DNA from 2 places in the Luteococcus sediminum genome. Region 2 is predicted to be linked to the other one. Evidence: predicted binding sites of a transcription regulator. Region 2 holds the regulator's gene; the other holds the start of a gene.

Region 1 (8,503 bases), on a different contig from region 2:
GACGTCGGCCTGGGTGTTGTAGAGCTCGCGGATCTCGTTGCCCTCCGCGTAGCGGGGGTGGTTCTCGTCGAAGAGGTCCTTGAGCGGGACACCCTTGCCCATCACGTCGGCGGGCATGGCCTTGGTGATCTTGTCACCCAGGCCGAAGGGGTAGCCGAGGATGCGGTTGGCGTCCTTGACGGCGGCCTTGGCCTTGATGGTGCTGAAGGTGTTGACCTGGCTGGTGTAGTCCTCGCCGTACTTGTCGGTGACGTAGTCGATGACCAGGTCGCGCTTGCGGTCGTCGAAGTCGAGGTCGATGTCGGGCGGGCTGATGCGCTCGGGGTTGAGGAAGCGCTCGAAGAGCAGGCCGTGCTCCAGCGGGTCGATCTGGATGATGCCGGTGAGGTAGGCAATCATCGAGCCGGCGGCCGATCCTCGTCCGGGGCCGACGGCCACGCCCATCTCGCGGGCCTTGTTGCAGATGTCGGAGACCACCAGGAAGTAGGAGCTGAAGCCCAGCGGTTCGATCACCTTCAGCTCGGTCTCGACGCGCTCCAGCACGTCGGGACGCTCGGCGTCGCCGTAGCGCACCGTGATGCCCTCGCTGACCTTCTTGCGCAGCCACGACTCCTGGGTCTCGCCCTCGGGCACGTCGAACTGCGGCATGCGGTCGACGTGCTTGAAGACCTCGTCGTAGCTCTCGATGCGCTCGGCGATGGCCAGGGTGTTGTCGCAGGCGCTGGGCAGCTCCTTGAAGAGCTCGCGCATCTCCTCGGAGGTCTTGATGTAGTAGCCGGAGCCGTTGAAGCGGAAACGGTTGGGGTCGTCCTTGTTGCGGCCCACGCCGACGCACAGCAGGTCGTCGTGGCTGTCGGCCTGGTCGGGGGTGACGTAGTGCGAGTCGTTGGTGGCCAGCAGCGGGATGTCGAGCTTCTTGGCCAGGCGCAGCAGGTCTTCGCGGACGCTGCGCTCGATGTCGATGCCGTGGTCCATCAGCTCCAGGAAGTAGTTCTCCTTCCCGAAGATCTCCTGGTAGGCGGCTGCTGCGGCGATGGCCTCGTCGAACTGGCCCAGCCGCAGGCGCGTCTGCACCTCGCCGGAGGGGCAGCCGGTGGTGGCGATGATGCCCTTGGAGTACTGGCTGATGATCTCGCGGTCCATGCGGGGCTTCATGTAGTAGCCCTCGAAGCTGGCCAGCGAGCTGAGCCGGAAGAGGTTGTGCAGGCCCTCCGCGTTCTGGGCCAGCATCGTCATGTGGGTGTAGCGGCCGCCGCCCGAGACGTCCTTGCCACCTTCCACGGAGGCGTCGGTGCCGTCATGGCGGCCCTTGGCCCAGAACTCCTGGCTGCGGGAGTGGCGCGACGAGGGAGCCACATAGGCCTCGATGCCGATGATCGGCTTGACGGCGTGCTTCTTGCTGGTGGCCTGGAACTCGTAGGCGCCGAACATGTTGCCGTGGTCGGTCATGGCGATGGCGGGCATGTTCTGGCGCTCGACCTCGGCGAAGAGCTTGGAGTTCTTGGCGGCACCGTCGAGCATCGAGTACTCGGTGTGGGTGTGCAGGTGGACGAAGGAATCGACCATGGAGGTGGCGGCCTCTTTCTGGTGGTGCTCGTCCCGGCAGCCGGTGATGGGCCGGGACCGACAATCTACCTCGCCGCGGGCGTCGAACACGCCCCGGCCGCCACCCCCCGTGGTTCAGCCCTTGATGCACAGCAGGGTCTGGAGCCGCGCCACCACCGCGACCAGGTCGGCCTGTGCGTCCATCACCTGGTCGATGTCCTTGTAGGCGGCAGGAATCTCGTCCACCACGCCGGCATCCTTGCGGCACTCGATGCCCTCGGTCTGGGTGGCGAGGTCGTCGGCGGTGTACTTGCGCCGTGCCGCAGTGCGCGACATCCGCCGGCCGGCCCCGTGCGAGGCCGACTGGTAGGAGGACTCGTTGCCCAGGCCCCGCACGATGTACGAGCCGGTGCCCATCGAGCCGGGGATCACACCCAGATCGCCGGAGCCCGCCCTGATGGCGCCCTTGCGGGTGACCATCAACTCGAGTCCGTCGTGCTCCTCCACCGCCACGTAGTTGTGGTGGCAGCGGATCGGCGCCTCGAAGGCGATGCCGTCGATGCGGTGGGCGAGCTCGTCGCAGATGGTGGCCAGCATCACGTCCCGGTTGAGCAGGGCATAGGACTGTGCCCACCACAGGTCGTGCAGGTAGGCCTCCATCTGGGGCGATCCGGCCAGGAAGACGGCCAGGTCACGGTCGGGCAGGTCCTGGTTGTGCGGCAGGGACTGCGCCACGCCCATGTGCACCTGGGCGAGCCGGTTGCCGGTGCCACGGCTTCCGGAGTGCAACGTCACCCAGACCCGGTCGTCGTCGCCGGCGCACAGCTCGATGAAGTGGTTGCCGCCACCCAGCGTGCCCACCTGCGTGATCGCCTTGCGACGCGCCTCGCTGGTGCGGGCCGCCTTCGTGACCTCGCCGGCGCGCAGCTCGTCGAAGCCGGCGATGGCGCGGGCGAAGCGGTCGGCGAGGTCGTCGTGCTTCACCAGGGTCCGCGGCTCGTCGCGGTGGCTGCTGAAGCCCACCGGGATGCCCCGCTCGATCCCGAGCCGCAGCGTGCGCAGGTCGTCGGGCAGCTGCTCGGGCCGCAGGTTGGTGCGCACCGCGGTCATGCCGCAGCCGATGTCGACGCCCACGGCCGCCGGCGCGATGGCCTGCCGCATGGCGATCACCGAGCCGACGGTGGCGCCCAACCCGTAGTGGACGTCGGGCATCACCCGGACGCCGTGGGTCCAGCCGAGGCCTGCGACGGTGCGCAGCTGTTCGCGCGCCTTCTGCTCGATGTCGGTCTCGTCGGCCCACATCAGGGTGTTGTCGGTGCCGCTGAGGGGCACCGGGTAGGTGGTCATGCTGGTCTCCTCCTGGAGGCAGTGGTGCACGTGGTCGACCGTCGACTGCTCCCGGGTGGTGCATCCCACGGTTGCCGACGATGGTGGTCGGAGCGTGTGGGGCAAGGGGTGGAGAGGAGTCGCGGCGGGCGGGCCGTGCTGGGGCGGGACGGGTCCCGGGCTCAGCGGTGCAGCGCGGCTGTCGGTTCGGGGCATGGCTGCAGGACGCTTCGGCGCTCCTGCAGCTGCTCGAACACGGTCGACTCCTCGATCAGTGGGGATCCGGTGTGGACTCCCCCGCGCCCGGATGGCGCAGGCTCCAGTCTGGACGGGCAGGCCAGGGGTGGGCAACCGATTTTTCGGGCTCGCCGCACGGGCCGTGCCACGCCCAGTCCCTGCCCCCCGAGGAGATCCGATACGAGTCATCGGGAGGGGCGGGACCAACAGTTGGCGCGCCCATTTCCTGGACCCTGTGTGGCCAAGGGCTGTGGGAAACGACGGCGCGTGCCCTCATGACCAGACTTCAGGATGTCGAGCGCTGGACCGCCCTGTGCCATTCGTCGCGGTGTGTGGCGATGAATCTGGTGGTCCCGGCCCAGTGTTCTCCATGACCTTCGCGGAACATGGTCGCCCACGGTTCGTGGCCCGTCGAGTGGGCCTGCTCGAGGTGCGACCACATGGCCTGTGACCGGCGCTCCAAGGCCTCGGGAAGCGCCACCCGTAGGTCGTCGTCCGCGTCGTATCCGGCAACGAAGCAGCGCAACCGATCAGCACTCGCGACCACGTCAGCGCCCGGGAAGAGATGGGCAAAGGCAATGGCCGAGTAGGCCAGGTCCCACAGCCGGCTACTGGGACCGGCACCATCCCAGTCGATGAACACGAGGCGATCACCATCGATGACAAGATTCCAGGTGGCCAGGTCGTTGTGGCAGACCAGATCTGGTTCGGACGCGGGGAGCAGGACTCCCCAGGCAGTGTCCACGGGAAACGTGGCGCTGGCGTCATGGGTTCGACGAACGAGTGATCCCACGCGCTCGATGGTGGCCAGATCGAGCGGAGCGCGGTCCATGGCGAGGCTTCCGGGCACGTAGTCGAGGATGACCCGCCCGAGACTGTCGCGGCCATGGACATGAGGGACATCCAGCCCTGCAGCTTCAAGGTGCGCCAGATAGCTGATCATGCGCGAGGTGGTGGGTAGCCACGGCTTGTGAACCGTGTCACCGATTCGGACCACTCGGCCTGACGCGTTTCCACCCGCCAGTACCTCTTCGTCACCGATGCCCATGTCCTCGAGTGTGGCAGGGCACTCGGCTCGGGCACACAGGAAGACCCACGGTCAGGGCGCACGGTCCGGGCGCTGCAGCCTCACGCCGCCATTGCGACTGCGACGGTCCGCGCGGTGACGGGATTGTGGACGAGCCAACTTCGAGAAGGAGTGACGAGGTACTGGTACCCGTCGGGTGATCGCCACCAGAAGACACCGGGCGAGAGTTGCCGTAGTCGCCACCCGCCATGGGTCTTGGCGCGGTGGACCCGCCGGGAGAGTGGGCCCAGGTTGTCGGCGCGGGTGGGCGGGGCCTCGACAGGCTCGACCGACACCAGGGGACGCTCAGCCGACGTCGGAGAGGACTCGGCAGCCGTGATGGAAGGCTCCGTTGCCGCGGGAAAGACCGGATGCCATGGATCGGTGTGGTCCAGGTCGCAGGACCGGCTGCCGCGCGCAGAACCGGGAAAGACCTCCACCGGATTGCGCAGCCCCACGGCGCGGCGCATCCGCTCCCCCACCTCGTAGGCATCGCTGGCCGGGATCGCCTCGGGGTCCAGGACCGGCCGGACAGTGATGCGGGTGTGCCCGACGAGTTCGGCGAGCCAGTCGGCGAGCACGGGCATCGCCCACCCCGTCCGGGTGGCCTCCAACCGGCCCAGCCCCTCGCCCTCGGCAAGCACGGTGCGGTCGACGTGGACGGCGACCTCCACCTGCGGCATCAGCGTCTCCGGATCCGCGGTGACCTTCCCACAGACATGACCGCGCTGCCCGCGGGCGGGGCATTCCACGTCGAGGTCACCGTCCTCCACCAGGGCTGGAATCTCGTCGAGCAGGCTGGCCTGCAAGAGCTGCAGTGCCCGGGCTGGCGAGGCCAGCAGGCCCAGTCCCTGGGCGCGTCGCACCTGCAGCGGCTCGTCACTGCCACCGGTGCGCAGTATTCCCGCGACACGGTCGAGCTGCGCATCAAGGAAGATCGCATCCACCGAGGCCAGCTGCCCCGAGAGTGCGGTGACGCCGTCATGCGAGCCGTCGAACCACACGCCGCGGTGCTCCAGCGCCCCCGCACGGCGCCGCGCGGACAGCTCGTCGGGCAGCAGCTCCAGCACCCAGCCCCCACACAGGGCCAGCAGTCGCTTCGTCGAGATCCCCGTCGCCAGCGGCGCGAGCCGACGGTCGAGTTCGAGCGCAGCGTCGCGCCCCAAGTTCCTCGCCTCGCGCACCACCATCCGTGCCACGCCGATCCGCACCTCGCCATCGGCGCACAGCCGCAAGAGTCCGGGCATCCGGTGGCGCAGCGCCAAGGCATCCCCGATCATCAGCCGCGCCGACTCGGCCGAGACGTTCAGCCGCGCCGCCAGCTCCAGGTGGGCGAACTCCGCCACACCCGGCGTCCCGTCACCACCCGGGAAGTCCAGTTCTTCCGCACCGGGCAGCCCCGGCCGCGCGGTGCTCGCCACGGCATGCAAGTCGGCAAAATGCGCACACAGCAGGACCGACTCGGCCTCCAGCGCCCAAGCTCGGCGACGGGCATCGGCAACGGCCTCGACGGTCTGGGCCGAGCCCCAGCCGAGCTCGGCAGCCTCCTCGAGTCCGGTCATGGTCACCTCCTCGCACGCCTCGAATCGTTCGAACTTGTGTTTTAATCATATCGGCACAGCCCTTGCCGCGTCAGCCGATTCCGAATCTTTGTTCGACAGAATTTCGCAGCATTACCGCGCTCGGTGCCGTAGCCTCGCACCGACGAGAGGACACCCATGGACTTCGTGGCCGACTGCAGCCGCTGTGCTGGACTGTGCTGCGTCGCACTGTCCCGCTCCCGTGCCGGGGGCTTCGGCGCCGACGCACCGGCAGGCACCCCCTGCCACCACCTGCAGGCCGACAACCGGTGCGAGATCCACTCCCGCCTGCGCCAGGAGGGCTGGCCTGCGTGCACCGTCTTCGACTGCTTCGGCGCCGGCCAGCAGGTGACCCAGGTCACCTTCGCCGGGGGCGGCTGGCGAGAGGACCCCGACGTGGCCCGCAACATGTTCGCGGCCTTCGCCACGATGCGGCACCTGATGGAGATGCTGCGCCTGCTCACCGAGGCCCGCGGCCTCGCCTCCGGGGGCACTCTGCACCAGGTGACCGGGCTGGTCGACGAGCTCACCGTCCTCGTCGACTCCCCCGCTGCCCAGGTCACCGGCTCCGACATCCCCGCGCTGCGGGCCCGCGTCGGAGCGCTGCTGTCCAGCGTGAGCGAGGCCCACCGCTCCCCCGGCCGCTCATCGCGACGACTGCGCCCGGGAGCGCACCTGCTGGGCGCCGACCTACGCGGCAAGGACCTGTCGCGGTTCAGCCTGCGCGGCGCGCTGCTGATCGCCGCCGACCTGCGCCGCGCACGGATGGAGCGCACCGACCTGCTGGGTGCAGACCTGCGCGATGCCCGGCTCGATGACGCAGACCTGCGCGCCGCGATCTTCCTGACCCAGCAGCAGCTAGACGGCGCCGTCGGGTCGTCGCGCACCCTGCTGCCGGTTGGCCTGCGCCATCCCGAGCACTGGACCTGAGCCCACCCAGGACGTGACGGTGCCCGCCCCCAGGAAGGAGGCGGGCACCGTCATGCACGGCGTCGCGATCAGGCCATCAGCTGGCGAACCTCCGGCCCGATCGGCCGGAGCAGGCGGCTGTGGCCCTCGGTGAGCAGGTTGTCCACGCCGTGGGCGGCGGCACGTCCCTCGGCGATCGCCCACACGATCAGCGACTGGCCCCGGCCGCAGTCACCCGCGGCGAAGACCCCGGGCACGCTGGTCTGGTAGTCGTCGCCGCGCTGCACGTTGCCGCGCTCGTCGAGCTCCAGGCCGAGCTCGGCGACGATCCCGTCGGGCTCGGGGTGCACGAAGCCCATCGCCAGCAGCACGAGGTCTGCCTGCAGCTCCCGCTCGGTGCCCTCGACCGTGACCAGCCGGCCCTCCTCGAAACGCACCTCCGACAGGCGCAGCCCGGTGACCTGGCCGTCCTCGCCGAGGAACTCGGAGGTGTTGACGGCATACATCCGCTCACCGCCCTCCTCATTGGCCGAGGCGATCCGGTAGATCATCGGGTAGGTGGGCCAGGGCTGGTGCTCGGGACGGGTCTCGGGCGGCTGCGGCATGATCTCCAGCTGGGTCACCGAGGCCGCACCCTGGCGCAGGGCGGTGCCGAGGCAGTCATTGGACGTGTCGCCGCCGCCGATCACCACGACGTGCTTGCCGCGGGCATCGATCTGGTCGGCCGGCGGCTCGGGGGCCGACAGGGCCTGGGTGGCCTGGGTCAGGTAGTCCATCGCCTGGTGGATGCCGGCCAGCTCACGGCCCGGAAGGGGCAGTTCACGCGGCACGGTGGAGCCGATGGCGAGCACCACCGCGTCGAAGCGTTCCAGCAGCTGCTCCCCGGTGATGCCACCGACGGCGTCGGCACCGGGCCCGATCGGGGTGTTGGCCTTGAAGACCGTCCCCTCCAGGCGCATCTGCTTGAGCCGACGGTCGAGGACCGCCTTCTCCATCTTGAACTCGGGGATGCCGTAGCGCAGCAGGCCGCCGATGGCGTCGGCCCGCTCGTAGACCACCACGGTGTGCCCGGCCCGGGTGAGCTGCTGGGCGGTGGCCAGGCCCGCCGGCCCCGATCCGACGACCGCGACGGTCTTGAGCGAGTGCCACTGCGGCTGCTGGGGCACCACGCGCAGGTCGTCCCAGGCCTTGTCGATGATGGAGACCTCGATGTTCTTGATGGTCACCGGCTCGCGGCTGATGCCCACCACGCAGGCCGTCTCGCACGGTGCCGGGCACAGCCGCCCGGTGAACTCCGGGAAGTTGTTGGTGGCGTGCAGGCGTTCCAGGGCATTGGTCCACTCGTCGCGCCAGACCAGGTCATTCCACTCGGGGATCAGGTTGCCCAGCGGGCATCCCGTGTGGCAGAAGGGGATGCCGCAGTCCATGCAGCGGCTCGCCTGGTCGCTGATGATCGGCAGCAGGGCCCGGCCGGGCGTGCCCGGGTAGACCTCCTGCCAGTCGGCCAGCCGCTCCTCGACGGGGCGACGTTCAGCCAGCTGGCGTTGCCTGGTGATGAATCCGCGCGGATCAGCCATGAGCTGCCTCCATCATGAGATCGGTCATTTCGTCTTCCTTGATGCCGGCGAGGAGGGCGTCCTCGCGGGCCTTGATGACCCGGGCATAGTCGCGCGGGAGGACGGTGGTGAAGTGGTTCGAGAGCCAGCCGTCGTCGTGCTCCAGCAGGCCGGCTGCGACGGTGGAGCCCGTCTCGTCGCGGTGCAGGGTGAGCAGTTCCCTGATCCTGGCGATGTCCGCGCCGGTGGCGGGGTGGGCGTCGACCAGTTCGGTGTTGAGCCTG
Region 2 (8,503 bases):
TTGAACCAGACGGGCGAGTTGAAGCTGAAGTACTGGTGCAGCAGCATCCAGCACAGCTCCTCCTCGAAGACCTGCGCGTCCTTCTCGGTGGCGAAGTAGCCGTGCTCCAGGCCTGCCTTGGAGTAGGTCTTCACGACGCGGTCGATGAGCTGCTTCAGGCCGGTCTCGCGCTGCTCGGTGCCCAGGGCGCCACGGAAGTACTTGGTGGTGACGATGGTGGAGGCGTTGAGGCTCCAGAAGTCGGGGAACTCGACGCCGTTCTGCTCGAAGACGGTCTCGCCGGTCTTCCAGTTGGTCTGCACGACGTCGCGCTTCTCCCAGCTCACCTCGTCATAGGGGTGGGTGCCCTCGGTGGAGAAGACGCGCTCGATGGTCAGGCCGGTGGCCTTCTTGTTGGCCGGCTGGCGACGCGCCGTCCTGCTGGTGTCGGTCATGCTCTTCCTTCTCCTTGGGGGTTTTGTTCCATGTGGCGGCTGGCCGATGCGACGGCCAGCGGGGTTCTTGGGTGGTGTTCAGGCCGGGTCGGGCGCTGGAGCGGAGCTGCGCAGGCGCGCGATCTCGGCCTCGAAGTCCTCGACTCCCTGGTAGTGCTGGTAGACGCTGGCGAAGCGCAGGTAGGCCACCTGGTCGAGTTCGCGCAGCGGCTCGAGGATGGCCACGCCCACCTCGTCGGTGGGGATCTCGCCCTGCCCGCTGGCGCGCAGGGTCTCCTCGACGCGCTGGCCCAGGCGGGCGAGGTCGGCCTCGCTGACCGGGCGACCCTTGCAGGCCTTGCGGACGCCGTTGACCACCTTCTCGCGGTTGAACGGCTCGCTGACCCCGGACTTCTTCAGCACCGAGAGCTGGACCTGTTCGATCGTGGTGAAGCGTCGCTCGCAGGCGGGGCACTGGCGGCGCCTGCGGATGCTGCAGCCGTCGTCGGCGGCCCGGGAGTCGAGCACGCGTGAATCGCCGTTGCGGCAGAAGGGGCAGTGCATGGCCGGGCCTCCGTTCGGGTCAGGGCACGCCGCACCGAGGGCAGCCAGGAGCCCTGCCCATGGGCATGCGTGAGGGGTCGATTGTGGAAGGACATGTGGACACGGTGTGGACAAGTTGTCCCTTGAACCACAATCTGTGGGTCTGACCACCATCCGCAACCACTAGATATGGACAACCGTAGGTCTCCGGCTGCCGAGAATCAAACTGGACACGCCGCCATCCTCATGCCTGTCCGGGGTGGGCGAATCAGCCCAGATTGCGGACCACGGTGAAGACCAGCAGGGGCGCCGCGGACCACAGCAGTACCCGGTCGAGGGTGATCGGGGCCCACCGGCGCAATGGCCTGGGGGCGGGGCCGCCGAGGGCCTCGATCGTCCAGGCGGCCACGCAGACGGCCAGCAGCAGCCCCGCCAGGATGGCGACCGGATTGGACGCCCAGGCGTGGCCGAATTCGCCGTGCAGCAGGTGGATCCCCGCGGTGGTGGCGCCACAGACCGGGCACAGCAGACCAGTGGCGGCACGCAGGGGACACGGCAACCCGCGACCCCAGACCGCGACCAGGAGGCCTTGGGCCAGGCAGAAGCCACCCAGTGCGGCGGTACGCCGCAGGGCATCGCGGGCATCGAAGACACGATCAGTCTCCACCGGCGACACCCAGTCATGACTCATGCCCACCATCCTCCCCTACTGAAGATTGACCAGACTCGCGCCACTGGCCACCGTTGGACCGGTCGAGCACCTAGCATCGTCTGCGACAGAGTCCTGGAACTTCCCCGGACCCCCGGACCCGACGAGTGGAGAAGACCGTGACCAACCCACCCACCAACCCCTGGCAGCAAGGCCAGCCGGAGATGAATCCCCCGGCCGATTCCCTGGGCCAGCCTGCCGCCGACCCCTACGGCCAGCCCGCGGCCAATGCCTACGGCCAGCCCGCAGCCGATCCCTACGGCCAGGCCTACCCGGCCTACGGCCAGCCGGCAGGCCGTACGGCCAACCTCGCCGGATGGTTCAAGCGCGTCGGCAGCCACGTCATCGACTGGCTTCCCTACACAATCCTGAACCGGATCGCTGACCCCATGGTTGGTGGGTACGACCCGATGACCCAGACGGATCGGGTTGGCACCAACCCGACCCTCGGATGGCTCCTGATGGTGCTGGGCTTGGTCTGGTTCCTCTACAACATGGTCTACCGCGACGGCAAGACCGGCCACTCCATCGGTCGTCAACTGCTGGGCACCAAGCTAGTCAGCGAGGCCGACGGCCAGCCAATCGGCATGGGCAAGGCGCTGCTGCGACAGATCTGCCACATCCTCGACACGATCGTCTGCCTCCTGGGTTACCTGTGGCCGCTGTGGGACGCCAAGAAGCAGACCTTCGCCGACAAGATCATGAAGACGGTCGTCATCGACGAGCGCTGACCCGGCTCGGCGACGTCGTCGCTGCACCACCACACGAGGGCCCCGGCAGTTGTTGGGCCCTCGTCGCGTCCTGTCGCCACTCGAGCCCACGGGCCGCCGTCGGCGACGCCCACGGGGGAGCCCATGACTGGACTCAGCGGGACAGTTCGACCAGCACCGGCGAGGGCTGGGCGGAGGGTTCGAGCGGGGCATTGCTGACCGACAGGAAGCTACTGAACCCCACGGCCACGGTCGCCACGGCCAGGACCGCCAGTACTGCCACGATGCAGAAGATGCCGCGGTCGGTCAGCTGCACGGCACTGGCGGCGCCACGCTCCCCAGAACCCACCAGCTCGAGCTGCACCGGTCCGGCCAGGAGTTCGGGCCCCGAGGGCTGCACCGGCCGCCCCACCGGCATGGCCGGCTGCAGGGGCCTGGCCACCGGCCCACGCAGGCGCCCCTGTGCGCGACGACGAATCGTTGCCGGGGTGACGGCGGGGATCCTCGCGACGAAGGTTGCACTCATGACTACTCCTCAGGTCTGGACAAACCCTGCCGCGAGCCATCCGCCCGTCGAACAGGTGTTCGATGCTTGAACACTAGCCCGGTCACCCGGCCTCAATCAAACGATTGTTCGAATGGGGCCGAAAGCTTCAGGTTTCGCGCTCGTGACCGAGTCAAACAGTCCCCCCTGACAGTTTTCGCCGGACACCTCCCACCCCCGCCGTACGAGGCCGCGTGGACCCCTCGAACAGATGTTTGATTGGGACTGTCGCGAGCACTAGTCTTGTGCCATGGCACGTGGAACGAAGGGCAAGTCAGAGGCACGGCGACCCGTCGGACGCCCCAGCGACGAGGAGGTTCGCAGGGAGCTCTCGCGCGGTCGCACGATGGTGGAGCCCAGCGTCGACGGCATGAGTCCACGCCAGCGCCGCGTGCTCGAGGTGATCCGCGAGAGTCTGGAGACCCGCGGCTACCCGCCCAGCATGCGCGAGATCGGCGAGCACGCGGGCCTGGCCAGCTCGTCCAGCGTCTCGCACCAGCTCAAGCAGTTGGAGTCGCTGGGCTACATCCGCCGGATCCCGGGCCAGCCGCGCGCCATGGAGGTGCACCTGCCCCCGTCCATGCTCCCCACCGAGGCCGAGGCCAACGACCCCACCGACGTGGGCGACAGCTTCCCCACCGCCGTCAACGTCCCAATGGTGGGACGCATCGCCGCCGGTGGGCCGATCCTGGCCGAGGAGCGCGTCGAGGAGGTTTTCCCCCTGCCCCGCCAGCTGGTGGGCGAGGGCACGACCTTTCTGCTCGAGGTGCACGGCGACTCGATGATCGACGCCGCCATCTGCGACGGCGACTGGGTTGCGGTCCGGCAGCAGGACGATGCCGACAATGGCGACATCGTCGCGGCGCTGCTCGACGACGAGGCGACCGTCAAGACCCTCAAGAAGACGCCTGGCCAGGTCTGGCTGATGCCACACAACGAGCAGTACTCCCCCATCGACGGCAACCACGCGAGGATCCTCGGCAAGGTCGTCGCGGTGCTGCGTCGCGTCTGAGGCGCGCCCTCCGCGCCCATGAAGAAGGGGCCACCCACGGCGCGTGGGCGGCCCCCTCGACATGCTCGAGGACTATCCCTCCTGCAGACGCCGCAGCGCTCCGACGGCCACCTCGCGCTCGGCTGTCATCCAGAAGTCGGGCATCGAGGCCCGCAGGAAGCCGCCATAGCGTGCCGTCACCAGCCGGGGGTCCAGCACCGCCACCACGCCCCGGTCGGTGACGCGACGCACCAGGCGCCCGGCACCCTGGGCCATCAGCAGACCGGCATGGGTGGCCGCCACCGACATGAAGCCATTGCCGCCGGCCTGCGTCACCGCCTCCTGACGGGCCAGCACCAGCGGGTCGTCGGGGCGCGGGAAGGGGATCTTGTCGATGATCACCAGCTGGCAGGTCTCTCCCGGCACGTCGATCCCCTGCCACAACGAGACCGTGCCGAACAGGCTCACCTCCGGGTCGACGGCGAACTGGCGGGTGAGCTCCGACAACTGGGCATCGCCCTGGCACAGGACGGTCATCTTCGGCAGCTGCTGGCGCACGTGCTTGGCGGCGGCCTCCGCGGCGCGCTGGGAGCTGAACAGCCCCAGGGTCCTGCCACCCGCCGCCCAGACCAGCTCGGCGACCTCCTCGAGCACCTCCGGAGCCGTCCCGTCACGCCGGGGCCGCGGCAGGTTCCGGGGCACGTAGAGGATGCCCTGCTTGCGGTAGTCGAAGGGGGTGCCGACGTCGAACCCGCGCCAGGCCAGCGCATTGTCCGGGTCATGCTGGTCACCCACCAACCGGTCGGCCTTGCGCAGCCCGATCTGGCCCGCCACCTGGGTGAAGTCGCCGCCGATCTTGAGCGTCGCCGAAGTGAGGATGGTCGTCCTCTCCCCCAGGACCTTCTCGCGCATCAGCCCGGCCACGCTCAGCGGCGCCACCTGTGCCTGACGGCCGAAGCGTTCCCGCTCGCTGACCCAGACCACGTCATTGCTGGACAGGTCCGCCATCCGCTCTGCAATGTCGAAGACCTCCTTGGCGGCCGCGGCCGCCTGCTGTTGCTCCGGGTCGACGTCCTTGCGGTTCTTGTCGGCAGCCTTGCCTCCCAGGCCGCTGACCACCCGGCGGGCCACGTCGCGGATGGACTCGAAGGCGGTCACCGCCGCACCCACGGGCTGGGAGATGCGGGCCAGGTCGGTCTCGTCCAGAGCCACCCGCAGGATGTCGGCCGACTCCAGGAACTCCAGGCCCAGGTCGTCGCTGAGCCAGGGCAGCACCCGCTTGGCGACCCGCTCAACCAGCTGGGGGCTGAGCTCAGCCGAGGCGGCTCCGGTGACCCTGCCCACCAGTTCGTGCGCCTCGTCGATGATCACGACCTCGTGCTCCGGCAGCGCGGTGCCTCCATGCATGGCATCGATCGCCAACAGCGCATGGTTGGTGACCACCAGCTGCGATGCCCGGGCCTTCTCGCGGGAGGACTCGACGAAGCACTCCGAGCCGTAGGGGCACCGGTTGACGCCCAGGCACTCGCGCACCGGCATCGAGACCAGGCCCCAGGAGCGGGGGCTGTGGGCGGGGGCGTCGTCGCGGTCGGCGAGCTGGCGGTCCTTGAGCTGCTGTTCGGCCCACTCGCGCAGCATGATCACCTCGGCGCCCAGCACCGAGTCGGCATCGGCGCTGGACTTGCGAAGCCCGTCGGCGAGCTCGGCGCCGCCCAGCAGCGTGTCCTGCTCGTCGGCGATGCCATCGCGCGTCTTGAGCAGGCAGGCATAGTTCGTGCGGCCCTTGAGGATGGCATGGCTGGGTTCGCGCCCGGTCACCTCGCGGACCGCTTTGAGGGCATTGGGGATGTCGGAAGTGGCCAGCTGCGCCTGCAGGGCCAGGGTGGCGGTCGCGATCACGATCCGCTGGCGGGTGGACTGCACGTGCAGCAAGGCCGGGGCGAGGTAGCCCAGCGACTTGCCGGTGCCAGTGCCTGCCTGCACCAGCAGGTGTTCGCCGGTGTCGATCGCCGCCTCGATGGCCTCGGCCATCTGCTGCTGGCCGGGCCGCGGGGTCCCGCCGATCGCGGACACCGCAGCCTGCAGCACCTCGGCCGAGCTCACCTGGCTGGTGCTCGTCTTGGACGCGGCAACTTCCTGCTCCGGCTGGGCCGAGGCGGACTCGTTCTTCTTCTCGGCAGACGGCATCGGGCCAGCCTACCTGCGGACCGGGCCCGCCGTGCGGGTCACGACGGGTCCTGCACCTCGAAGGCCTTGAGCTCTCCGGCCAGGTCCGGATGCACCCGGGCCACGACGCGGGTGCCCTCGCCGGTGTGCTCGACGGTGACCAGCTGGCCGTGCTTGTGGATGCGGTCCACCAGGTCGCCACGACCATAGGGGATCAGCGCGTCGACGGAGACCTCCGGGCTGGGCAGTCGGCTCTCGGCCACGGCCCGCAGCTCCTCGATGCCCTCCCCCGTCCGGGCGGAGACGAAGACGGCATCGGGATACTGGGTGCGCAGCACCTGCAGGCTGTCGTCATCGGCCGCATCGACCTTGTTGATCACCAGCTGTTCGGGGACATTGCCGGCGCCGATCTCGTTGAGCACCGTGCGCACTGCGTGCACCTGGCCCACCGGGTCGGGGTCGGACCCGTCCACGACGTGCAGCAAAAGGTCCGCCTGCGCCGACTCCTCCAGCGTGGATTTGAAGGCCTCCACCAGGTCGTGGGGCAGGTGGCGCACGAAACCGACAGTGTCGGTGAGGGTGTAGACGCGCCCGTCGGGCGTGGTGTGACGACGGGTCGTCGGGTCCAGCGTGGCGAACAGGGCATTCTCCACCAGCACACCGGCGTCGGTGATCCGGTTGAGGATCGACGACTTGCCAGCATTGGTGTAGCCCACGATCGCGATCGAGGGAATGCGGTTGCGACGACGATCGGCACGCTTGTTCTCACGGGTCGCGTTGAGGTCCCGCATCCGCTTGCGCAGGATCGCCACCCGGGTGTTGATGCGGCGACGGTCGGTCTCGATCTTCGTCTCACCGGGGCCACGGCCACCGATACCGGCACCGCCGGCGGCCTGGCCACCGGCCTGGCGCGACAGGTTGCCACCCCAGCCACGAAGCCGCTGGCGCAGGTACTGCAGCTGGGCCAGCTCCACCTGGGTCTTGCCCTCGACGCTCTTGGCGTGCTGGGCGAAGATGTCGAGGATCAGGGCCGTGCGGTCGATCACCTTGACCTTGACCCGGTCCTCGAGGTTGCGCAGCTGCGCCGGTTGCAGCTCGCCGTCGCAGATGACGGTGTCGGCGCCGGTGGCCACCACCACCTCGCGCAGCTCGTCCACCTTGCCGCGGCCGATGTAGGTGGCCGGGTCCGGCGACTTGCGCCGCTGCACCAGGCCCTCCAGAACCTGGGAGCCCGCGGTCTCGGCCAGCAGCTTCAGCTCGGTCATGGCATTCTCGGCGTCCGCCTCGCTGCCGGTGGTCCACACGCTGATGAGCACCACGCGTTCCAGCTGGAGGTCGCGGTACTCGACCTCGCTGATGTCGGCCACCTGCGTGGACATGCCGGCAACTCGCTTGAGGGACAGTCGTTCGGCCAAATCGAGCTGGAGGCCGTCATGGTCCCCTGCGTCGTACTCTTCTGGGTCGCGGCCGTCGGCGTCGAGGTCGCCGGCGCCCAGGTCGTCGTACAGGTCATCGAAGTCGTCGTCATTGCGACGGGAGTCAGGTCGAGTCATCGTTGTCCCAGCTTGTCACCTGCAAGCAAGCCCGGCCAGCCATTTTCGCCCACGGCGGGGCGGTCCTCAGTCGGGCATCACGACCTCACCGCGGCCGACCACCACCGCTGGCCCGGTCAGGTAGGCCTGGCTGCCGTCCAGCTCGACCACGAGGCGACCGCCCGAGACGTCCACGACCACCTCGCCGCCACCGAGCCCGGCGCGACGGGCATGGGCCGCCGCCGCGGCAACCGTGCCGGTGCCACAGCTCATGGTCTCCCCCGCCCCGCGCTCGTGGACGCGCATGGCGATGTGGTGCTCGTCGATGACGTGCACGAACTCGATGTTGGTGCCCTCGGGGAAGGCCTGCGCGGGTTCCCAGACGGGTTCATGGGTCAGGTCCAGTGCCGACAGCTCGTCCGCACCGTCGACGAAGCAGACCGCATGGGGGTTGCCGACATCCACGGTGGTGGCCTCCCAGCGACCCTCCCCCCTGCTGACCTGCACCGGCTCGTCGCCCAGCCGTACCTCGCCCAGCAGGGTGCGGATCGTCCCGTCGTGCTGCGGCCAGGCACGGCGCAGACCGGCGCGGGTCATCACCTCGATCTCGCGACCGGAGACCAGGCCCTCCTCCAGCAGGTAACGCACGAAGACGCGCAGACCGTTGCCGCACATCTCGGCGATGGACCCGTCGGCATTGCGGTAGTCCATGAACCAGCGCTCCGGCTCGTCCTCGTGGTCCTCGATGGACGAGGCCATGGTCACGCGCAGCAGGCCATCGCCGCCGATGCCGGCACGCCGGTCGCACAGGAATCGGACGTCATCGTCGTCCAGGCGCACCATGCCGTGACGATCGGTGACGATCACGAAGTCGTTCTGCGTGCCGTGCCCCTTG

What was found. Region 2 encodes LexA, which represses DNA repair genes until DNA is damaged. Its sites were predicted from a motif close to TCGAACANNTGTTCGA; they were not measured.
Region 1: the regulator LexA is predicted to act here: its motif matches at 5,817-5,832, upstream of ACYVKA_RS15855 (DUF222 domain-containing protein).

The regions. Positions count from the first base shown of each region.
Region 1 is NZ_BAAGQL010000050.1:97,093-105,595, reverse strand. It holds gene dnaE (DNA polymerase III subunit alpha) at 1-1,566, opposite strand, end outside; gene ACYVKA_RS15865 (RtcB family protein) at 1,681-2,961, opposite strand; gene ACYVKA_RS15860 (phosphotransferase) at 3,395-4,156, opposite strand; gene ACYVKA_RS15855 (DUF222 domain-containing protein) at 4,237-5,736, opposite strand; gene ACYVKA_RS15850 (pentapeptide repeat-containing protein) at 5,893-6,684, shown strand; gene ACYVKA_RS15845 (glutamate synthase subunit beta) at 6,753-8,240, opposite strand; gene gltB (glutamate synthase large subunit) at 8,233-8,503, opposite strand, start outside.
Region 2 is NZ_BAAGQL010000019.1:79,189-87,691, reverse strand. It holds gene ACYVKA_RS10930 (vitamin B12-dependent ribonucleotide reductase) at 1-434, opposite strand, end outside; gene nrdR (transcriptional regulator NrdR) at 513-977, opposite strand; gene ACYVKA_RS10920 (DUF2752 domain-containing protein) at 1,225-1,647, opposite strand; gene ACYVKA_RS10915 (RDD family protein) at 1,785-2,396, shown strand; gene ACYVKA_RS10910 (hypothetical protein) at 2,530-2,901, opposite strand; gene lexA (transcriptional repressor LexA) at 3,170-3,931, shown strand; gene ACYVKA_RS10900 (ATP-dependent DNA helicase) at 4,004-6,097, opposite strand; gene hflX (GTPase HflX) at 6,136-7,629, opposite strand; gene dapF (diaminopimelate epimerase) at 7,696-8,503, opposite strand, start outside.